DNA from 3 places in the Mesorhizobium sp. M2A.F.Ca.ET.043.05.1.1 genome. Region 2 is predicted to be linked to each of the others. Evidence: predicted binding sites of a transcription regulator. Region 2 holds the regulator's gene; each other region holds the start of a gene.

Region 1 (7,671 bases), 2.7 Mb from region 2:
CTTTTCCTCCTGGTCGCTCAGGCCCTGGGTGGCCATGCGGCACCTGGAAATACCTTTCGAGGAGGGCTTCGTGCGGCTGCGCACGCCGCAGACCGCGGCCAACCTCGCCAAGGTGTCGCCGACCGGGCTTGTGCCGGTGTTGAATCACAATGGCAGGATCGTCTGGGAAACGCTTGCCATCCTTGAATATCTTGCTGACCTCTACCCTGAGAAAAAGCTTTGGCCGGAGGACCTCGGCGCTCGTGCGCTGGCGCGCTCGGTTGCGACCGAGATGCATTCCGGTTTTCGTGAGGTTCGTTACGGCTGGCCGATGAACCTGCGTCGGCCGAACGCGCACAAGCCGCTCGATGCCGAAGGCGAGGCGCAGCGGGCGAGGATCGAGGCGATCTGGCGCCAGTGCCGCGAGCAATATGGCCAGGGCGGCCCGTTCCTGTTCGGCCATTTCACTGCGGCCGATGCCATGTATGCGCCGGTGGTCACGCGCTTCGACACCTATGGCGGCGAGCTGGCGCCCGTCACCCGCGCCTATGTCGATGCGGTGTTGGCGATGCCCGCGATGCGGCATTGGTACGCGGAAGCCGCCAAGGAGCCATGGCCGGAGCCTGGCCCGGACGAATAGAGCTATTCCGGAAGAAGGTGTAGCGTTCGTGGAAGTTGCGCAGCGGATCCGCCCTCTGGGCGGCCGGCGGCAATAGACTTTCGGGGAGGCGGCGATGGCCAGCAGTGAAGCACCGCGTGAAGCCATGGCGTCAAAGATCTTCCATTGCCGGCTGATCCCGCCGCGGCCGGATTTCGCCCTCACCATGTCGGAGGAAGAAAGGGCGCTGATGGGCAGGCATGCCGACTATCTGCGCGAGAAGCTCCGCGAAGGCATCATGATCATGGCAGGCCCGGTCGCCGATCCGGCCGGCCCATGGGGGCTGCTGATCCTGCGCGCCGGCAGCGAGGCGGAGGCGAGGGCGGTAACCGACGCCGACCCGGTGGCGCGTTCGGGTCGCGGTTTCCGCTATGAAATCCTGCCGCTGTTGAGCGTGATCATGTGAGGTCTGATGAAAAACGCCTCTCGCGCTTTTTACACGCGGGAGGCGTCTTTTGCCGTCAACCTTTCTCGATTGCTCTCGAATTGCTGACAGCAGGGATAAAACCGGCAGCCGGCGAAAGGGTTCCCGGCAAAACGAAAAAAATCATGCTGTCGGGAAAAATTGCGTGGAAGGATGGACGAAGGCCGCAATCCTGCGCCAAGACAAGGCACGCATGAGGATCGCCTTGCCGCTCGACCCCGCCATCACCGTATCGCTTTCGCAAGGCGTCGCCTTCGACTGCCAGAGCTGCGGCGCCTGCTGCTCTTATTCGGCCGACTGGCCGCGCTTCTCGACCGAGGAGGATGAGCAACTGGACCGCATCCCGCTCGAACTGGTAGCCGCCGACCAGTCCGGAATGCGCTGCGAGGGTGCGCGGTGCTCTGCGCTCACCGGAGAGGTGGGTAAGCACACGGCCTGCGGCATCTATGATCTCCGCCCAGATGTCTGCCGTGCCTGCATGCCCGGCGGCGACGACTGCCTGATGGCAAGGACGGCGCATGGGCTGCCGGTGAGCTAATCTCACGCGCTTGCCGAAATCCGCACCTCCCGGTAGGTTCCGGCCGGGCAGGGCCGCGGAGGAAATCCATGAGCATCGAATTCCTGTTGACGTCGCTGATCATCGTGGCCTCGCCCGGCACCGGCGTCCTCTACACGCTGAGCGCCGGCCTCTCGCGCGGGGCGCGGGCCTCGGTCGTCGCCGCATTCGCCTGCACGCTGGGCATCATCCCGCATATGGCGGCCGCCATCACTGGCCTCGCCGCTGTGCTGCACACCAGCGCCGTCGCCTTCGAGACGCTGAAATATCTCGGCGTCGCCTACCTGCTCTACATGGCCTGGAACACGCTGAAGGAGAAGGGCGGGTTGAGCATCGACGAGGACGCCGCGCCGCGCTCGACCGCCAGGACGATCACCACTGGCATCCTGGTCAACGTGCTGAACCCGAAACTGTCGATCTTCTTCTTCGCCTTCCTGCCGCAATTCGTCAGCGCCACCGAGCCGCATGCGCTGCCCAGGATGCTGGAGCTCTCCGGTGTCTTCATGCTGATGACCTTCGTCGTCTTCGCCGTCTATGGCGTCTTCGCGGCCTCGGTGCGCAGCCACATCGTGTCGCGGCCGAAGGTGTTGACCTGGATGCGCCGCAGCTTCGCCGCTGCCTTCGTCATGCTTGGCGCCAAGCTAGCTGTGGCGGATCGGTAGCTCTCTGTCCGTTCGCGGTTTCGGAAGCCTCGTCGCTTCCGGAGCCCGCCGCCGTCCGAACGCCGAGCCGCCAGGCCGAAGGCAGGTCGCCGATCATCTTCTTCAAGACGCGGCCGAACGCTGAGTCGGATTCCTAGCCGATTTCCGCCTGCGCGGCCCTCTAGCAGAAGATCAATTTCGTTTCGGAATGCCGATCAAACGCTGACCGCCCTGGCAATCCTTCGCAAAACAAAAAGGGCGGCATCGCTGCCGCCCTTCCGTATGCATTAGCTAGGTAGGCTGGATCAGAAGTCCATGCCGCCACTCAAGCCCGCTTGCGGGCTTGAGCAATGTTAGTTGATGGGCGTGCTTTATGGACTTCTTAGAAGTCCATGCCGCCCATGCCACCCATGCCGCCGCCGGGCATGCCGCCCGGCATACCGCCGGCAGCTTCCTTCTTCGGAGCTTCGGCGATCATGGCTTCGGTGGTGACGAGCAGGCCGGCAACCGAGGCCGCGTCCTGGAGAGCCGTGCGCACGACCTTGACCGGGTCGACGATACCCATGGCGATCATGTCGCCATAGTCGCCGGTCTGGGCGTTGAAGCCGAAGGTCGCGCCCTTGTTCTCGAGGATCTTGCCAGCAACGATCGAAGCTTCCGCACCGGCGTTCGACGCGATCTGGCGGGCCGGAGCCTGCAGCGCGCGGCGCACGATGTTGATGCCGGCAGCCTGGTCGGAGTTGACGCCGGTGGCCTTGACGTTGGCCGAGGCGCGCAGCAGGGCCACGCCGCCGCCGGCGACGATGCCTTCTTCTACGGCCGCGCGGGTCGCGTTGAGCGCGTCGTCAACGCGGTCCTTCTTTTCCTTCACTTCCACTTCGGTCGCACCGCCGACGCGGATCACGGCAACGCCGCCGGCGAGCTTCGCCAGACGTTCCTGCAGCTTCTCCTTGTCGTAGTCCGAGGTGGTCTCCTCGATCTGCTGCTTGATCTGGGCGACGCGGCCCTGGATCTCAGCCTTCTTGCCGGCGCCGTCGACGATAGTGGTGTTCTCCTTGGAGATCGACACCTTCTTGGCGCGGCCGAGCATGTTGAGGCCGACATTCTCAAGCTTGATGCCGAGGTCTTCCGAGATGACCTGGCCACCGGTCAGGATGGCGATGTCTTCCAGCATGGCCTTGCGGCGGTCACCGAAGCCCGGAGCCTTGACGGCGGCGATCTTCAGGCCACCGCGCAGCTTGTTGACGACCAGCGTGGCCAGGGCCTCGCCTTCGACGTCTTCCGAGATGATGAGCAGCGGCTTCGAGGTCTGAACGACAGCTTCCAGGACCGGCAGCATGGCCTGCAGGTTGGAGAGCTTCTTCTCGTGCAGCAGGATGTAGGCGTCTTCCAGATCGGCGACCATCTTGTCGGCGTTGGTGACGAAGTAGGGCGAGAGGTAGCCGCGGTCGAACTGCATGCCTTCGACGACTTCCAGCTCGGTCTCGGCGGTCTTGGCTTCCTCGACGGTGATGACGCCTTCGTTGCCGACCTTCTGCATCGCTTCCGCGATCATCTTGCCGACCGACTCGTCGCCATTGGCCGAGATCGTGCCGACCTGGGCGACTTCCTCGGAGGTCTTGATCTTCTTGGCGGCCTTGCCGAGAGCGGCGACGACTTCACCGACGGCGAGGTCGATGCCGCGCTTGAGGTCCATCGGGTTCATGCCGGCGGCAACGGCCTTGTTGCCCTCCTGCACGATCGCCTGAGCGAGAACGGTAGCGGTGGTCGTGCCGTCGCCGGCGATGTCGTTGGTCTTCGAAGCGACTTCGCGGACCATCTGGGCGCCCATGTTCTCGAACTTGTCCTCAAGCTCGATCTCCTTGGCGACGGTGACGCCGTCCTTGGTGATGCGCGGGGCGCCGAACGACTTGTCGATGACGACGTTGCGGCCCTTGGGACCAAGCGTCACCTTCACCGCGTCGGCGAGGATGTTGACACCGCGCAGCATGCGCTCACGGGCGTCGCGGGAGAATTTTACGTCTTTTGCAGCCATGGTTAGCTCCTGACAGGGGCTCGGGAAGAGCCCGAAAACTCAGTTGATGGAGAGGCCGAAATTCAGCCGATGATGCCCATAATGTCGGATTCCTTCATGATCAGAAGGTCTTCGCCATTGAGCTTGACTTCAGTGCCCGACCACTTGCCGAACAGGATGCGGTCGCCGGCCTTGACGTCCAGGGGCACCAGCTTGCCGTTTTCGTCGCGAGCGCCGGAGCCGACGGCGATGATCTCGCCTTCCTGCGGCTTCTCCTTGGCCGTGTCCGGGATGATGATCCCGCCGGCGGTCTTGGATTCGGATTCGACCCGGCGAACGACCACGCGGTCATGAAGCGGGCGGAACTTGGACTTTGCCATGTTGTCTTCCTCGAGTGAGAACGGTGAGAACTGTTCCTCCATCCGGCGAGGCCGCCGGATATGAGTTAGCACTCACCAAAGGCGAGTGCTAACGTGGCGCTGAGATAGGCCGGCGCCTTGCCAGAGTCAAGGCGCGCGAAAGGGGCAAGCGGCGCGAAATTTTTCTCAGGCGAAACGTCACCATGAAAAGCGCCTGCTGTCGCGGGAGACTGACGAGCAATCCCGCCCGTCAGTCTCGGCGCTTCGGCGCTCGCAGCACCAGCAGCGGGCAGCGTTCGGCGAGCCCGTATGTGCCGGTCGGGGCAACGTCGACGTCGTCGAAAAATACCTTGGCTTCCTCGACAAGCGCGCTTACCGGCGCGAAATTGTAGATGACGGATGAGTTCCGGTAGACGTCGATGGTTCCGATGACCGGCAACTCCCACCCCGTGCGTGTCGAAAGTTCGTTGCGGTCGGGAAACATCGCTTCGAATTGCTCGAGAATTCCCGTCACCGGTATGACGTAGTCCGGCGCGCCGGCGATGGCGGTCATGGCCACCCGCCATTTGAGGTCGTGAAAGGTCGAGACGCCGCCGGCCAACGCCAGGGCGCGGACATCCTGCGGATCGTCGCGTGTCTCGGGGCAGGCGTACAGCCTGATGCCGGCGCGGCCACTTGCCTTCAACACACGCGCGATCGACGCGAACAGTCTGCGCCTGAGGTCGGCAGCGCCGATGACCGAGAGGCATCCGTCGCCGATCAGTGCCTCGACGCTTGCATCGCCGAACGGGAGATCGAACCAGTCGCCTTGCACAGCCTTGTGCGTGTCGGTGTCGCCCGGCCAGATGCCGGCGATCATATCGGCGGACTCGTCGACCGCCGTCATGGCGGCGCCAAGCCCGGCGAGTTCCGGCGTCACGCCGAGCATTACGACATGCGACCGGCCAAGCCCGAGCTCGCGGTCATAGGCCCGGACGACTTCCGGCGGCGGCCTGAGCGGCGACCCCAGCAACTGCCAATGCCTGCGAATTGCATTCCAATGCTCTGTCATCCACAAACCCGCCCGTACGACACTGTGTTAGAACGCATAATCGAGGACGCTTAAGAAACCAAGCCGAGGAGGGCGGATGGCACGTATTGCGGTTATCACGCATGAGTTTGACGCGTTTGAACGACGTCGCGGGCCGTTGCTGCGTCGCGACAGCCCCTACATGCTCTTCGATCTCCTGGAGGAGTTGAAGCGCCGGGGACATTCCGTGCGCATTGTTGCGGGCACGTCGGCCAGGCCGGAGGCGGATATCGCGATACTCCATGTCGACGCGACCGTGACGCCACCCGAATATGTCGAATACGCGCGAACTTATCCATTCTGCCTCAACATCGGCGCCGCCGATATCTCGAAGCGTCGCGTCAGCGGCGCGGTGATCGACAGGGATCACGGCTGGCGAGGCCCAGTCATCGTCAAGAGCAGCCTCAACAATCTGGGGACGCGGGAGCAGACGCTCAATCGGCGATCGCGGCGCGCCGGCAGGCCGGAGCCGTTTCCCGATGCCAGGCTGCTCGATCGCTACCGCATCCACGGCTCGCTTGCGGATGTTCCCCCGGCCGTGTTCGATCGCAAGGATCTCGTGGTGGAAAAGTTTGTTCCCGAGCCCGAGCCCGACGGCTTTGGCGCCCGCTTCTGGCTGTTTTGCGGAGAACGCGAGCGTTGTACCCGGCATGTCTCGCCGCAGAACCTGGTCAAAGGCGAGGATACGATCCGACGAGAGCCGGTTCCGGTTCCCGACGAGCTTCGCGCGCTACGACGCGATCTCGGCTTCGACTACGGCAAGTTCGATTTCGTCATGCACGAAGGCAAGGCCGTTCTGCTCGACGCCAACAAGACGCCCGGCCGCGTCCGCAACCTGTCCGCCTTCCTCGCCGCCGGCAACGCCAATCTTGCCGACGGCTTTGAAGGGCTGATCCGTCAACACGTCTAGGCGGCGGGACTCTACAAAAACAGCCGCAACTGCGTGTGGATGATCGAGCGATAGTCGTCGATCGTGCGCCGGCCTTCTGCCTCGTCCTGCGTCAGCGCCAGCCGCACGACGCCGCCGGCAAGCTGGAAGATCAGGAACACGACCCGCCCGAACGCCTCGCGCTGATCCGCTTGAAGCATGGGCGCGACATGGTCGCAGAATATCTTCGCCTGGTGTCTCGTCTCGGCAATGTCGAGATGCTGCAGCGCCTTGTCGGCCTGGATGGCGTTCTGCAGGTCCTGGATCGCCGGGTCAGCCGCGACGCGGGCATAATAGTCGTCGAGCATGCGATCGGCGGCCGCCGTCACGTCGCCCAGCCCGTTTATCCGGGCGATGATCGCGCCGAAGCGCGCCCGGCTTTCCTCGGCAAATCGTTCGTAGAGCATCGCCAGGATCGCCGACTTCGACGGAAAGTAGTGATAGACGGTCGCGATCGGCCCGCCGGCCAGCGCGCCGACTTCCTTCATCGTCACCGCGTCGATGCCCTTTTCGCCGATCAGCCGCATGGTCGTGGCGAGGATCGCGTCGATGCGCTCGCGGCTGCGCTCCTGCTTCGGTCTGCGCCTGGGTTCCGTCGCCGTTCGCTTTGCACCCGTCATGGCCCGCATCTTTCCCGGAAAGTGCGAATTCGCGGTTGACAAGAAACATGATCAAGTATCAGTTTCACTGAATGCTGACAACTTGTCAGTTTTTCGATCGGGCTGCAAGGGAGGCATCTCGTGACTGCATCGCAAGCCGCGCAGGCGGAAGAGGGCGATTGGCTCGTCGGCAATCCGACGGGATCGCAGCTTGCCTCGGCGCTGTGGATCGGCTCGGTCGGCCTGCTCATCCTTGGCCTTCAGCCGGTGCTGCTCGGCGCGCTCTATACCGAAGGCCATGTCACCGGCGACGAGCTGGCACTGGTCGCCACCGCCGAGATGATCGCGATCGGCATCGGGTCGGCGATCGTGGCCATGTTGCTGCCTGCCAGGAACATGCGCTGGAAGAGCGCGGCGCTGCTCGTCCTGCTCGCGCTCGCCAAT
Region 2 (7,671 bases):
CGCGCGCGGCGATTTCAGGAACCAGCGCGCCTTGGCGGCCAGCGCCAAGTAGGGCACCAGCACCACGAACAGCACCGCCACGGTGAGTGCCGCGAGGATGGCGTAGTCGGCGAGCGTGATCGTCTTCAGGTCGACGATGGTCGGCGTGATGGCGAGATAGAAGATCATCGTCTTGGGATTACCGAGCGTCACCGTCAGCCCGGCGATGAAGCTCGACAGCAGCCCGCCCCGGGCCTTGCGCGCCTCGACGGTCTCGGGCGTGATACCGCTGGTCCAGAAGCGCCAGGCAAGGAAGGCGAGATAGGCGACGCCGGCCCATTTGATGGCGAGGAAGACCATGCCGAAGGTCTGGGCGACGAAGGCCAGCCCAAGCACCACGGCGGTGAGATAGGTTAGATCGCCGAGCATCAGGCCGAACGACATGGCAAGCGAGGAGCGGAAGCCGGAGCCGAGCGCGCGGGCGACCAGCGCCGTGACGCCGGGACCTGGAATGGCGGCGGCGACGCCGAGGGCTGCGCTGTAAGCGAGGAATCCGGTGAGTGTCATGGTTTTGGCACCTGGCGTATAATTTCCCGAAAGCTCGATGAGGGGCGGGTTTTTATCATGGCGCCCGGTCACTGGTAATTCCCTCGCGACGGGATTTGTTGCGCCAGCGGCATCAGGAGCTGGTTTCCGCAGCAAGAAGAATTTTGACCGGTCGACTATGTCTGCGTTGGTGAGGTGGCATGCTTTGGCGATTGGCCGAGACGCCTATCGCGGTCGTCATCCACGGGCGGAGCAAGGAGCGAAGCGACGCGCGCAGAGCCGAGGATCCATTCCGTGACTTCGACGCGCCGCAACGGTGCAGAATTCTGCTCCGCTGCATTCCACGGCCGAGGTAACGGCATGGATTCCAGGGTCTGCGCGCGTCGCTTCGCTCCTTGCTCCGCCCTGGAATGACGAAGTTGGGAAGGCTTACGCCAATCGCCAGCGTCTGCGCGATCGCAAAATGGGAGGTAAAATTTGCCCGCAACAAGCGGCAGCCCTCCAAAACCCTCTGCCGAGAAGCTACCCACCATACGTCACACGCCAGATAGTGCCGTTGCCGTCCTCGGTGAGGATCAGCGCACCGTCCTTGGCCACGGCGACGCCGACCGGGCGGCCCCAGACCGCGTCGTCGGATATGACGAAGCCGGTGGCGAAGTCCTCATATTCGCCGGTCGGCTTGCCGTCCTTGAACCGTAGCCGCACCACCTTGTAGCCGGTGCGGACATTGCGGTTCCACGAGCCGTGCAGGGTGACGAAGGCGTCGCCTTTATAGTCGGCGGGGAAGTTGCCGCCATCGTAGAAGGCGATGTTGAGCGGCGCCGAATGCGCCTGGATCAGCACGTCCGGCATCGTGACCTTGCCGGCGAGATCGGGGCGCGCGCCCTCGTGGCGCGGGTCCTCATTGCTGCCGATATAATACCAGGGCCAGCCGTAGAAGGCGCCTTCCTTCACGGCGGTCGCATACTCGAAAGGGACATTGTCGCCAAGCTCGTCGCGCTCGTTGACGACGCACCAGAGCGCGCCGGTCGCCGGCTGCACGGTCATGCCGGAGCAGTTGCGCAGGCCGGTGGCGACGGTGCGGCGGTTGCGGCCGTCGGGGTCGAAGGCGAGCACATCGGCGCGGCCCTGTTCCGGGCCCCAGGCCTCGCCCAGCGGCTGCGATTTCGCCCACGCCTCGACACCGCCCTTCGGCTTCGCCCCCATATCCTCGGCGATGTTGGAGCCGGAGCCGACCGACAGATAGAGCGTCTTGCCGTCGGGCGCGAAGGCGATGTCGCGCGTCCAATGATGGCTGGCGGGGATTTTCGCGACGATGGTCTCCGGCTCGCCGGACGCTTCGAGGTCGCCGTCGCGATAGGGGAAGCGCACGACGCTGTTGCTGTTGGCCACATAGACCCATTGCGGCTTGTCGCCCGGCGGATAGAAGGCGATGCCGTAGGGTCGCGTCAGGCCCTTGGCGAAGATCGACGTCTCGGCGGCCTTCGCGCTGCCCTTGGCCAGGCGATAGACGCGGACCTGGTTTGCCCGGCTGTCGGCGACGAACAGGTCGCCGTTCGGCGCCACGCGGACCACGCGTGGACTGTCGATACCCGATGCGACCAGCTCGGCGGAAAAGCCCGGCGGAAGCTGTGGCTTCGCGCCCTCCGGGCGATCTGTGACCCCGCCGCCATTGGCGGCGGACTCCGTCACATCGGGTTTCGGCTGATCTTGCGGCTTCAGCAGCCGGCGCACGCCCGGACGATCGGCTTTCCAGTCGCCGAAGGCCTTTTCGCCGCTGAGCAAGGGGGCCCGCTGCGCAAAGGCACCGCTGGCGAGAATCAAGGCAATGCCCGCAAGGCTGGCGATCCGTATCATGCTGTCCTCCGTCGTCTGCCAATACGCCTCGCTCGGTCAGGCGCTCCGAGCAGGACATATTGGGCAAACGACCGAAAAGAGAAGCTTGCGCACGCGGATTTGACGGAGCGCCGGAGCTTAGGTCTCCTCGGCATCCAGGTCGTCGTCGAGGCGCTTTTCCAGCTCGACGAGATCGGCCGGCAAGGGCAGGCCCATGGCGCGGAGTTCCCGCAATTTCTCGCGCAGCTGCTCCTGGATCTCGTGGTCGTCCTCGGGCTGGTTGATCATTTCCTGAAGCAGGAGGTCGATCTGGGCCTTGATTGATTCCAGAGCCATTTTTCCCTCCGCAGCGACTTTAGGTATGTCGAGATTCCGGTCAGGCCGACATCACCTGAATATCGATACACCTAACGCAGCATGCGCGAAATCAGTTGTGCGGTATAATCGACCATCGGCACGATGCGGGCGTAATTCAGCCGCGTCGGCCCGATGACGCCAAGCGCGCCGATGACGCGGGCGTCCTTGTCGCGATAGGGCGCGACGACCAGCGACGAGCCGGACAGCGAAAACAGCTTGTTCTCCGAACCGATGAAGATGCGCACGCCCGGCCCTTCCTCGGCGAGGTCGAGCAGCTGGAGCAGCCCGTCCTGCGTCTCCAGATCCTCGAACAGATGGCGCAGCAGTTCGAGATCGGCCTGGGCGGTGACATTTTCCAAAAGGTTGGCGCGGCCGCGCACGATGAGACGCGCCGGCAGGCCGCTTTCGGCGCCGGCCCAGACTGCCAGGCCCTTCTCGACCAGATCCTGCGACAGCGTGTCGAGGGCGGATTTGGTTTCGTCCTTGATGCGGGCGATCTCGGCGCGCGCCTCGGCAAGCGTGCGGCCCCGGATATGGGCGTTAAGGAAATTGGACGCCTCGTGCAGTTGCGACACGGTGGTGCCGGCGGGCAGGTCGACGACGCGGTTCTCGACATCGCCGTTCTGCGACACCAGCACGGCCAGCGCCTTGGCGGGCTCGAGCTGGATGAATTCGATGTGCTTCAGCGCTACCTCGTTCTTGGAGGCGAGCACGAGGCCTGCGCCCCGCGACATGCCGGACAGCATTTGGCTGGCCTCGGTCAGCATATGCTCCAGCGTCGCGCCCGAACCGGAGGCGCGCACCTGCGCCTCGATGATGCGGCGCTCATCGTCGGAAAGGTCGCCGAGCTCCATGAAGGCGTCGACGAAGAAGCGCAGGCCGGTCTGGGTCGGCAGGCGGCCGGCGGAAACATGCGGCGCGTAGATCAGCCCCAGATGCTCGAGGTCGCTCATCACGTTGCGGATGGTGGCCGGCGACAGCGAGGAGGGCAGGATGCGCGACAGGCTGCGCGAACCGACCGGCTCGCCGTCGCGCAGATAGGAATCGACAATCCGCCGGAAAATATCGCGCGAGCGCATGTCGAGTGACTGAAGCACCGGCGACTGAAGCCCGGGTGACTGCGACGTCGGATCGACTGGTCTGTTCATTCCGGCGAGAAACCTCCTACCGGAAAGATATAGACTCCCGGTCGGCCCGCGCAACCCGCCCTGGCTCGCGCCCCTTTTCCTTTGCGCGAGAGACTGCATGCGTCTACAAGCCGCCAACGAATCCGGGAAAGAACAGAAAGAGCCTCGATGCGCCCCTCCAAACGCCAAGCCGACGAAATGCGCGCCATCTCCTTCGAGCGCGGCGTGTCCAAGCATGCCGAAGGCTCGTGCCTGGTGAAGTTCGGCGACACGCATGTACTGTGCACCGCGAGCCTTGAGGAAAAAGTGCCGGCCTGGATGCGCAATTCCGGCAAGGGCTGGGTGACGGCCGAATACGGCATGCTGCCGCGCTCGACCGGTGAGCGCATGCGGCGCGAGGCCTCTGCCGGCAAGCAGGGCGGCCGCACGCTGGAGATCCAGCGGCTGATCGGCCGGAGCTTGCGCGCCGTGGTCGACCTGCAGGCGCTGGGCGAACAGCAGATCACCGTCGACTGCGACGTGATCCAGGCCGATGGCGGCACCCGCACCGCCTCGATCACCGGCGGCTGGGTGGCGCTTTACGATTGCCTGCGCTGGATGGAAGCGCGCCAGATGGTCAGCGTCGCCAAGGTGCTGAAGGACCATGTCGCGGCGATCTCCTGCGGCATCCATGACGGCCAGCCGGTCATCGACCTCGATTACCTCGAGGATTCCTCGGCCGGCACCGACGCCAATTTCGTCATGACCGGCAAGGGCGGCATCGTCGAGATCCAGGGCACGGCCGAGGGCGAGCCTTTCTCCGAGGAGCAGTTCGCGGCGCTGATGGGACTGGCCAAGAAAGGCATTTCGCGGCTGGTGAGCCTTCAGCAGATGGCGGTGGCGTAGTTTTGAAATGCCGAGCCTAGGCCCCCCTCTCTGGCCTGCCGGCCATCTCCCCCTCAAGGGGGGAGATTGGATTTCGCCGCGGCTTTCGCCAATCACCGGCGTTGCAGAATGGGTGCCTACGACAAAGCTGCCAATCTCCCCCCTTGAGGGGGAGATGCCCGGCAGGGCAGAGAGGGGGGCCTCGTGATACCCTCCGCAATCCTCGAATCCGCCCTCTACGTCACGGACCTGCACGCGGCCGAAGCCTTCTACCGCGACATCATCGGCCTCGAAGCGCTGGGCAAGGTCGAGGGCCGCCACGTCTTCTTTCGCTGCGGCGACGGCGTGCTGCTTCTGTTCAACGCGGAGGCGACGAAGATACCGCCGGCGCCCGACGCCCGGCTGAAAGTGCCGCCGCATGGCACGGCCGGCGAGGGGCATCTCTGCTTTGCGGCTACCGCCGACGAAATCGCCGCATGGCGCAAGCGTCTCGCCGCGAACAACATCGCCATCGAAAGCGATTTCGAATGGCCGCAGGGCGGACACTCGATCTATATCCGCGACCCTTCGGGCAATTCGATCGAGTTCGCCGAGCCAAGGATCTGGGGTTTCTGATGCATTCCCAACCATTTCATTCCCTCAACGGAAAGAAGATCGTCGTCGCCAGCCACAATGCCGGCAAGCTGCGCGAATTTGCCGATCTGATGGCGCCGTTCGGCTTCGAGGCGAAATCGGCCAAGGAATACGGCCTGCCCGAGCCGGACGAGACCGGCACGACCTTCGAAGAGAACGCCTATATCAAGGCGTTCGCCGCCGCCAAGGCGACCGGCCTGCCCGCGCTGTCGGACGATTCCGGTCTATGCGCCGACGCGCTCGACGGCGCGCCGGGCGTCTATACCGCCAATTGGGCTGAAAAGCCGGACGGGTCACGCGATTTCGGCATGGCCATGCAGAAGACGGAAACGGCGCTGCAAAACGCCGGCGCGACGGAACCCGCGCAGCGCACCGGCCGGTTTGTCGCAGTCATCTGCCTCGCCTTCCCGGACGGCGAGGCCGAATATTATCGCGGCGAGGCCGAGGGCACGCTGATATGGCCGCCGCGCGGCGCGCTCGGCTTCGGCTACGATCCGGTGTTTCTGCCCAATGGCTTCGACAAGACTTTTGGCGAGATGAGCGCCGAGGAAAAACATGGCTGGAAGCCCGGCCAGGCGACGGCGCTTTCGCACCGCGCCCGCGCCTTCCAGAAATTCGCCGAAGCGCGATTGGATTTGGCCAGATTGGATCTGGCGCGATCAGGACCCGCATGAGCGCAGTGACCATACCGCTCGACCGCAGCCCCGGCTTCGGCGTCTATATCCACTGGCCGTTCTGCGCGGCCAAGTGCCCCTATTGCGACTTCAACAGCCATGTCCGCCACCAGCCGGTCGACCAGGAGCGCTTCGCCCGCGCCTTCGAGACGGAGCTCAAAACCATGCGCGCCCGCACAGGGCCGCGCGAGGTGACCAGCATCTTCCTCGGCGGCGGCACGCCGTCGCTGATGAAGCCGGAAACGGTGGGCGCGGTGCTGGAGGCGGTGGCGAGGAACTGGTCGGTGCCGGCCGGCATCGAGGTGACGCTGGAGGCCAACCCGTCCTCGGTCGAGGCCGAGCGCTTTCGCGGCTATCGCGCCGCGGGCGTCAACCGCGTCTCGCTCGGCGTGCAGGCGCTGAACGACAAGGACCTGCGCTTCCTCGGCCGGCTGCACAATGTCGAGGAGGCACTGCACGCCATCGCGCTGGCGCGGGACATATTTCCCCGTCTCTCCTTCGACCTGATCTATGCCCGGCCCGGTCAGACGCCGGAGGCGTGGGGCGCGGAGCTGGAGCAGGCGATCGGCTACGCGGTCGACCATCTGTCGCTCTACCAGCTGACCATCGAGGAGGGCACGCCCTTCCACGCGCTTTACGCGGCGAAGAAATTCACGCTGCCTGACAACGACCATGCCGCCGATCTCTATGCGCTGACGCAGGAGGTGACGGCGACGCATGGGCTGCCGGCCTATGAGATTTCCAACCACGCCCGGCCGGGCGCCGAAAGCCGGCACAACCTCACCTATTGGCGCTATGGCGAATATGTCGGCGTCGGCCCGGGCGCGCATGGCCGCTTCGTCGAGAGTGGCCGCCGCACGGTGACGATAGCGGAAAGGATGCCGGAGACCTGGCTCAACCTTGTCGAGGCCAAGGGCCATGGCGTCACCGGCGGCGAGATCCTGACCCGCGCGGAAGAGGCCGACGAGTTCCTGCTGATGGGCTTGCGGCTCGCCGAAGGCATCGACCTGCAGCGCTATGAGGCGCTCTCGGGTCGCGGCCTGTCGATCGCAAGGCTTTCGGTGCTGCAGGAGGAAGGACTGGTGGCGCCGGTCGGCAATGCAAGGCTGCGCGCCACGACGGCAGGGATGATCGTGCTGGATGCGGTGGTGGCGGATCTGGCGCGGTAACCTCCTTGAAGAACGTCCTCTTTGTCTGCAGCCAGAGCCGGTTGCGCAGCCCGACCGCCGAGCAGGTGTTTTCCAAGCGCCGAGACATCGAAGTCGCATCGGCCGGCACCAACCATGATGCCGACAACCCGCTGACGCATGAGCTGGTGGCCTGGGCCGACATCATCTTCGTGATGGAAAAGGCGCACCGCGCCAAGCTGCAGAAGAAGTTCCGGTCGAGTCTGAAGGGTGCCAGGGTGATCTGCCTCGATATCCCGGACGACTACGAGTTCATGGATCCCGAACTTGTGCGGTTGCTGGAGGCGAGGGTGCCGCGCTATCTCTGAGGGCTGTGACGCTCCCCGCGCGTTCGTCATTCTCGGGCTTGACCCGAGAATCCATGCCGTGACCTATGCGAAGAGTGCTGCGGTACAGAATTCTGCACCGTTGGTGGCGCTTCGATGTAACGGCATGGATTCCAGGGTCTGCGCGCGTCGCTTCGCTCCT
Region 3 (7,671 bases), 2.4 Mb from region 2:
CCCGACGCCGGCGCCGGGATCGGCAAAGCCGATGGCGCCGCCCCATCCGGTGTGGCCGAAGCTTTGCGGCGACGCGCGGCCGGCGTAGACGGGATCCTCGATCTGATAGCCGGCGGCGAAGGCGGCCGGCAGCGCGAAGCTGTCGTCCATGCCGCGAAAGCGCGGCCTCGCTGCCTCTTCGATCGCCGCGCGGCCGATCCGGCGCTTGCCTTCAAACGTCCCGCCCGCCGCCATCATGCCGTAGATACGGGCCAGCGCATGCGCCGTTGACTGGCCGTTGCCGCCCGGCACCTCGGCGGCGCGCCAGGCGCGGTCGTTGGGTGCCAGGGCGCGCGGCGTCGGGTTGTCGCATGCATGGGGAAAGGGCGAGGCGCGCACGAACTCCACCCATTCGGAAGCTTTCGGGCCCTCGATCATCTCGGCGGTTCGGAAATCTTCCGTTTGCGGCAGGCCGACATGGAAATCGGCGCCAAACGGGTCGGCGATCTCTTCCGCGATGAAGCGGCCGACGCTGCGCCCGTCGACGCGCCGCAGCACCTCGCCGGCAAGGTGGCCGTAGCTGAGCGCATGATAGACGCAGCGGCTGCCGGGCTCCCACAGCGGCGCCATGGCGGCAAGCGCATCGACATAGGGCGTCCAGGCGAGCAGGCCTGCCTCGTCCATCGGCACGGCAAGGCCGTTCAGCCCGGACTGGTGCGACATGACCTGATCGAGGGTGATGCGTTCCTTGCCGCCGGCCGCGAATTCCGGCCAATAGCGCGCGACCGGCGCGCCATAGTCCAGCTTGCCTCGCTCGACCAACATCGCGATCGCCAGCGCCACGACGCCCTTGGTGCAAGACCAGACATTGATCAGCGTGTCACGCCGCCACGGGCGGGTGCGCGCCGCATCCGCATGACCGCCCCAAAGCTCGACGACGTCTTGCCGTCGGCCACGACCGAGACGCCGCCGCCATGTTCGAGGCCTTGGGAGAAACACCAGGCGAACGCGTCGCGCACGCCGGCGAAACGCGGATCGCAGAAGCCTTCTATGGTCATGCGCGGATTCCCACCAAATGCGCCTCAGCCGAACAGCTTGGTCACAAAGCCGCTGAACCAGGCAAGCTGCGCCACGTGGTGAGCTTCCATCAGCCGGTCCTGTTCGTCCCGGTCCTGCGCGCCGAGCGTCCCATAGGGCGCGCCTTGGCGCTCCTGCCAGCGCTTGAAGCCTGCCGGGCCTTGCTCGGCATGGAACTGCAAGGCGTAGGTCTTGTCGCCGATCCGAAACGCCTGGTTGGGGAACGTCTCGCTCGAAGCCAGGTGCACGGCGCCCGCCGGCAGGGCGAAAGTATGAAAATGGTTCTGCGGAAGGAACAGCGGCCGGTCGAGGAAGTCGCCGGCTTCGGCCGTGGGCACGATCTCGAAATAGCCGAACTCCCTGATGCCGCTTGCCACCGGCCCGACATCGGCGCCGAGATGCCAGGCGATCTGCTGCGCGCCCTGGCAGATACCGAGCAGCGGCAGGTCGTTTTCCAGGCAATGCTCGATCAGCGCGGCCTCGTGATCGAGGAACGGATGCTTGTCGGTGTCGAAGACGTTGAACGGACCGCCATAGATGACGGCGCCGTCGATATTTTCGAGATCGATCGCCTCGCCCTTGAACGGCATCGCCGTGGTAACCGCATGGCCGTTCGCCTCAAGGGTCGTCTGGGCGTGATCGTCGCCCGGTTCTTCCGAGTGCCGGACCAGAACGATGCGCTTCATCGGAACTCCTGCCGCTCATTTCGCGAGAACCACGGTAGAGCTTAGCGGGTCATTGGCAATGTGCCAGCCTCCGATCGTGTTTGGCGGCGCCGCCTCTCCATTCGTCCAGGATGGAGGCATGGGCGGCGCATCTCGGTATGGGCGCCTTCATCACCCCTTCGCCAAGCCGCGATCGATCAGCCGCGCCAAGCGCGCCGAGAAGGCCTTGGCGTCGGCCGGCTTGTCGCCATCGAGCACCCGCGCTTCGTCGTAGAGCAGATGCGCGGCGTCTTCCTTGAACGCCTTGTCGTCGTCGCCGAGCTTTGCCAGCGCCGCCACGCGTTCGTGGCGCGGGTTGATCTCCAGGATCGGCTTGGCCGCCTTGTCGAGCCGGCCGGCGGCGTTGAGCAGGCGCTCGAACTGGCGGTCCGGGCCATGCTCGGGCGCGACCAGGCAGACGGCGCTTTCAGTCAGCCGGTCGGAAGCCTTCACGTCTGACACCTCCTCGCCGAGCGTCGTCTTCACGAAGGCGAGGAACGCCGCGATGTCCGACGATGTCTCGGCATCAGGCTTCGCCGCATCGTCGGGCAGCGGGATGTCGGCAAGCTCCGCCGCGCCCTGCGTCACCGACTTGAACGGCTTGCCGTCGAATTCCGGCGTCATCGTCACCCAGAAACTGTCGACCGGCTCGGTAAGCAAAAGCACCTCGATGCCGCGCGCGCGAAACCCTTCGAGCTGCGGCGAGGCCTCCAGCCGGGCGCGGTCGTCGCCGGCCATGAAGAAGATCGCCTTCTGGCCTTCCTTCATAGCCCCGACATAGTCGGCAAGGCTGCGCCAGCCTTCGCCGGAAGCGGTCGAGCGGAAGCGCGCAAGCTTCAGCAGCTGCTCGCGCCGCTCGTAATCCTCATAGAGACCTTCCTTGAGGACGACGCCGAAATTCTCCCAGATCTTGGCATAGGTTTCGGCGTCGTTTTCGGCAGTCTTGGCAAGGTCGCCGAGAACGCGGCTGGTCACGCCCTTGCGGATCGCGGCGAGCAGCGGGCTTTCCTGGATCATCTCCCGCGAGACGTTGAGCGGCAGGTCGGCGGAATCGACCAGGCCGCGCACGAAGCGCAGATAGCGCGGCAGGAGATCGGCATCGTCGGTGATGAAGACGCGCCGCACATAAAGCTTCATGCGGCCCTTGCGATCCTGGTCGAACAGGTCGAACGGCCGCGATCCGGGCACGAAGGCGAGCACGCTGTATTCCTGCCGTCCCTCGGCGCGGAAATGGATGGTCGAGGCCGGCTCGTCATACTGGCCGGCGACGCTGCGGTAGAAATCGGTATATTCCTCCGGCTTGATCTCGCTCTTCTGCCGCACCCACAGCGCCGTTCCGTCGGCGATGTCGCGCGGCTCGGCGCCGGGCTTCTCGACAAGCGTGATCGGCACCGGCACATGACCCGACTGCGACTTCGCCAGCCCTTCGAGCCGGTATGGCGTGGTGTAGGAGGTGGCGTCCTCCATCAGATGCAGCACCACGCGGGTACCGCGCCTGGGCGCCGCCTCGATCGGGATCGGCGCGATTTCATAAGTGCCCTTGCCGTCGGACGACCAGCGGAAGGCCACGTCGCTGCCGGCCTGGCGGCTGATCACGTCGACCCGGTCGGCGACCATGAAGGCGGAATAGAAGCCGACGCCGAACTGGCCGATGAGCTGCGTGTCCTCCGCCGCCTTGCCGGCCTCGACGCGCTCCATGAAGGCGCGCGTGCCGGAGCGCGCGATGGTGCCCAGCGCCTCGGCCATCTCGTCGCGGCTCATGCCGATGCCGTTATCCTCGACGACAACCTCCTTGTTGTCCGGGTGGGCCGCGATCGTGATGCGCGGCTTGGCATCGTCGCCCAGAAGCTCGGGACGGCTCACCGCCTCGAAGCGCAGCTTTTCGCAGGCATCCGCTGCGTTGGAGATCAGCTCGCGCAGGAAGACGTCGCGGTCCGAATAGACCGAATGCACCATCATGTGCAGCAGCCGCGAGACGTCCGCCTCGAATGTCCTGGTTTCCGTCGCCTTGGTGTCAGTCGTCATTCAGAATTCCTGGGTTGGTCGTTTGTCCGCCGCGCAGCACGCGCCGGGCTTCGAATCTTCAGCTATTGTTGCTTATGCCATTGCTGCTTGTGGATGCGCGTCCTGCCAGCGCCGCGGGCGCAAGCGAGACCATGTCGGGCGCCAGAATATCGTGGCGGCGGGCGAAGGCAACAAGGGTTGCCCGCACTGTCTCGGCGTCGATTTCGCCGACAATGCCGGCTTTGCAGGCATTGAGCGCGATCGTATGCGCGCTGCTCCTGCTCGCGGCCGGCCAATCCTGCAGCAGGGCATAGGCTTCCGCCACCGTCTCCAGCCGCGCCGGCAAGCCCATGCCGACAAGCACCGTGACAGGCTCTTCAAAGCGGTCGTGGTTCATGGTCTGGACCCTCTTTCGGGTGGATAGCCACGGTTCCCGGGCGAAGCCCCCCGGCCAGCATATGTCGGCGCGGGTAGGGCGGTTGCAGGGCGATGCCATGCGGCCGCGGCTGGCCTATGCCGGGGAAGGCTTGCACCTTGACCGCGCCCGCCGGCGTGGTGTGCGTCGCTGAAACCTGCTGGTTCAGGCGCGGCGGCGGCAGCGCGCTATGCGCCTTGACCAGGGCTTCGATCCAGGCGGCGACCGCCAGCGGCACCGGCGCGCGCCCCTCGATCCAGCGCGTCGCATCGGTCCTGGAACAGCCAAGCTCCTGCGCAAGGTCGCCGGCGTCCCATCGCAAGCTTCTCAAGCATTCCCGCAAGCGTCCTGCAATCATGGCAATCGCAATTCCCTTCGCCCAAATCCCATCGCGACATAGTTGGACGGACCCCGCCGTGGCGGGGCCGATTTCGCTCAGCTTCGCGCGGATGTTTCGGTGGCCGACACCTGCTGAGCGGCAAGGAACATCAGCGTCGAGGCGACCGTCCGCCGGTTCCATCCGGCGGCTTCGGCCGCGTCGAGCAGGCCGGCCAGCAGCGGCTTCAGCGCGCTTCGGCATTCGGCTTCATAGGCGAGGAATTCGCTTGCCGGATGCGTCGGCGTGGGAATCGAGCCATCTGCGCTCATCATGTTCATAAGGGCCTCCCAAGTTTTGGCGGAACGCCCGCTCCCGTTGCCGGGAGCGGGCTCTCGTCAGCGTCTCAGAAGTCCATGCCGGCGCCGGTCGGCACGGCCGGAGCGGCTTCCTTCTTCGGCTTTTCGGCCACCATCGCCTCGGTGGTGACGAGCAGACCGGCGACCGAAGCCGCATCCTGCAGCGCGGTGCGCACCACCTTGGCGGGGTCGATGACACCCTGCTTGTAGAGGTCGCCATATTCGCCTGTCTGGGCGTTCCAACCATAGGCGCAGTCGGTTTTCTCGCGCAGCTTGCCGACGATGATCGAGCCTTCCGATCCGGCATTCTCGGCAATCTGGCGCGCCGGAGCCTCGATCGCGCGCCGCACGATGTCGACGCCGTATCTCTGGTCGGGATTGTCGACCGCAACCGCGTCGAGCGCCTTGGCCGCCCTGAGCAGGGCGACGCCGCCGCCGGGCAGGATGCCTTCCTCGACCGCGGCGCGCGTGGCGTGCAGCGCATCGTCGACGCGATCCTTCTTCTCCTTGACCTCGACTTCCGTCGCGCCGCCGACGCGGATCACCGCGACGCCGCCGGCGAGCTTGGCAAGCCGCTCCTGCAGCTTCTCGCGATCATAGTCGGAGGTGGTCTCCTCGATCTGGGCCTTGATCTGCGTGACGCGGCCCTGGATCTCCTCCTTCTTGCCGGCGCCGTCGACGATGGTGGTGTTCTCCTTCTCGATCGCGACCTTCTTGGCGCGGCCGAGCATCTCCAGCGTGACGTTCTCCAGCTTGATGCCGAGATCCTCGCTGATGGCCGTGCCGCCGGTCAGGATGGCGATGTCCTCCAGCATGGCCTTGCGGCGGTCGCCGAAGCCCGGAGCCTTGACGGCGGCGACCTTCAGCCCGCCGCGCAGCTTGTTGACCACCAGCGTGGCCAGAGCCTCGCCCTCGACATCCTCGGCGATGATCAGCAGCGGCTTGCCCGACTGGACGACGGCCTCGAGCACGGGAAGCAGCGCCTGGAGGTTACCGAGCTTCTTCTCATGGATCAGCACATAGGGCTCGTCGAGCTCGACGCGCATCTTGTCCTGGTTGGTGATGAAATAGGGCGAGAGATAACCGCGGTCGAACTGCATGCCTTCGACGACTTCCAGCTCGGTCTCGGCGGTCTTGGCTTCCTCGACGGTGATGACGCCTTCGTTGCCGACCTTTTCCATGGCCTCGGCCAGGAAGCGGCCGATCTCGGCGTCGCCATTGGCCGAGATGGTGCCGACCTGGGCGATCTCGTCGTTTCTTGTGATCTTGCGCGCATTGGTCTTGAGTTCGGCGACCACCGCATCCACCGCTTTGTCGATGCCGCGTTTTAGATCCATCGGGTTCATGCCCGAGGCGACCGCCTTGGCGCCTTCGCGAACGATCGCTTGGGCAAGCACGGTGGCAGTCGTGGTGCCGTCGCCGGCGAGATCGTTGGTCTTCGAGGCGACTTCGCGGACCATCTGGGCGCCCATGTTCTCGAACTTGTCCTCAAGCTCGATCTCCTTGGCGACGGTGACGCCGTCCTTGGTGATGCGGGGGGCGCCGAACGACTTGTCGATGACGACGTTGCGGCCCTTGGGACCAAGCGTCACCTTCACCGCGTCGGCGAGGATGTTGACGCCGCGCAGCATGCGCTCGCGGGCGTCGGAATGGAATTTGACTTCCTTGGCAGCCATTGGATCACTCCTTGTCTAGGCAGCTTTCATTGACTGGGTTGCGGTTTGATCGAAGCCCCGGTCAGGCGGCTTTCTTCAGCGTCGCGGCCTGTTCGATCACGCCCATCACATCGCTTTCCTTCATGATGAGCAGGTCCTCGCCGTTGAGCTTGATCTCGGTGCCCGACCACTTGCCGAACAGGATGCGGTCGCCGACCTTCAGGTCGAGGGCCACGAGCTTGCCGCTCTCGTCGCGGGCGCCCGGGCCGACGGCGATGACTTCGCCTTCCTGCGGCTTTTCCTTGGCGGTGTCGGGGATGATGATGCCGCCGGCCGTCTTCTCTTCGGCCTCGATGCGGCGGACGAGCACGCGGTCATGCAGTGGACGGAACGTCATATCGTTCTCCTTCAGGACAAACAGATTGCGAGAGGTCCCTCCGCTCCGGACCGGAGGACCGGAGCGGGGCTCGCGACCCTTTCGGCGTCGCGCGCATGTCGACCTAATTTTGCCTTCTTCTACTTTCAAGGGGGTGCCAAAAAAATTTTGGCACTCTCGATCGTCGAGTGCTAGCGCGCTGAAAACATGCGGTAAATTGGGTCGCTCCGACAAAGGAAAGGCTTGAATTCGCGATTGAGCTGAACAAGATTATCGGCGCCCGGCAGCGCCGGACCGCTGAGAAATTAGAACCCGAACCAAGGAGTTTTTGGAGACGGAGGACAGAAATGGACCGACAGACGCTCTCGCCGATCATTCCTTCCCTTGCTCCCGAAATATCAGACCTTTCGCTCGACCGGCTGCTGTCGCCGGCCAGCCATTTTCAGCACCCGCGCGATGTGCTGGAGGACGGCTCGCTCGACATATGGGAAAAGCGGGCGATCCTTTCGTCCTGGGCATCCGACGCCTGCGCCGTGGAATCGATGCCGGCGCTGCGCCAGCCGCCGGGGGCCGAGCGGCCGGTCTCCTTCGACGACATCATGGATGCGCTGCGCCGACTCGACGCAACCGCCCCGTCGCCCAGCGGCCCTGCCGATGACGACCACCGGCAGCTGGTCGACCGGCTGAGCGCGTGAGGGCGCAAGGCGATGGCGAGCACGGTCAGCTGGGAATTCCGCTTGCAGATGAATGGCTATGGCCTGACCACTGCCGAGATCCATTATCATC

Evidence for each region. Region 2 encodes HrcA, which represses chaperone genes, less so after heat shock. Its sites were predicted from a motif close to GTTAGCACTCNCNNNNNGNGAGTGCTAAC; they were not measured.
Region 1: the regulator HrcA is predicted to act here: its motif matches at 4,717-4,745, upstream of groES (co-chaperone GroES).
Region 3: the regulator HrcA is predicted to act here: its motif matches at 7,053-7,081, upstream of groES (co-chaperone GroES).

The regions. Positions count from the first base shown of each region.
Region 1 covers NZ_CP034446.1:2,336,165-2,343,835, reverse strand. Annotated here, with positions in the region: gene EJ069_RS11315 (glutathione S-transferase family protein) at 1-619, shown strand, start outside; gene EJ069_RS11310 (YciI family protein) at 714-1,043, shown strand; gene EJ069_RS11305 (YkgJ family cysteine cluster protein) at 1,255-1,599, shown strand; gene EJ069_RS11300 (LysE family translocator) at 1,668-2,279, shown strand; gene groL (chaperonin GroEL) at 2,641-4,293, opposite strand; gene groES (co-chaperone GroES) at 4,356-4,652, opposite strand; gene EJ069_RS11285 (methyltransferase domain-containing protein) at 4,882-5,682, opposite strand; gene EJ069_RS11280 (hypothetical protein) at 5,759-6,610, shown strand; gene EJ069_RS11275 (TetR/AcrR family transcriptional regulator) at 6,622-7,248, opposite strand; gene EJ069_RS11270 (MFS transporter) at 7,369-7,671, shown strand, end outside.
Region 2 covers NZ_CP034446.1:5,079,191-5,086,861, forward strand. Annotated here, with positions in the region: gene EJ069_RS24535 (LysE family translocator) at 1-546, opposite strand, end outside; gene EJ069_RS24540 (sorbosone dehydrogenase family protein) at 1,048-2,382, opposite strand; gene EJ069_RS24545 (hypothetical protein) at 2,500-2,697, opposite strand; gene hrcA (heat-inducible transcriptional repressor HrcA) at 2,769-3,866, opposite strand; gene rph (ribonuclease PH) at 4,014-4,730, shown strand; gene EJ069_RS24565 (VOC family protein) at 4,914-5,324, shown strand; gene rdgB (RdgB/HAM1 family non-canonical purine NTP pyrophosphatase) at 5,324-6,016, shown strand; gene hemW (radical SAM family heme chaperone HemW) at 6,013-7,185, shown strand; gene EJ069_RS24580 (low molecular weight protein tyrosine phosphatase family protein) at 7,191-7,511, shown strand.
Region 3 covers NZ_CP034446.1:2,687,444-2,695,114, reverse strand. Annotated here, with positions in the region: gene EJ069_RS13325 (serine hydrolase domain-containing protein) at 1-978, opposite strand, end outside; gene EJ069_RS13320 (gamma-glutamyl-gamma-aminobutyrate hydrolase family protein) at 1,062-1,742, opposite strand; gene htpG (molecular chaperone HtpG) at 1,893-3,785, opposite strand; gene EJ069_RS13310 (DUF982 domain-containing protein) at 3,844-4,161, opposite strand; gene EJ069_RS32750 (hypothetical protein) at 4,142-4,510, opposite strand; gene EJ069_RS13300 (hypothetical protein) at 4,615-4,836, opposite strand; gene groL (chaperonin GroEL) at 4,902-6,530, opposite strand; gene groES (co-chaperone GroES) at 6,592-6,906, opposite strand; gene EJ069_RS13285 (hypothetical protein) at 7,233-7,580, shown strand; gene EJ069_RS13280 (usg protein) at 7,593-7,671, shown strand, end outside.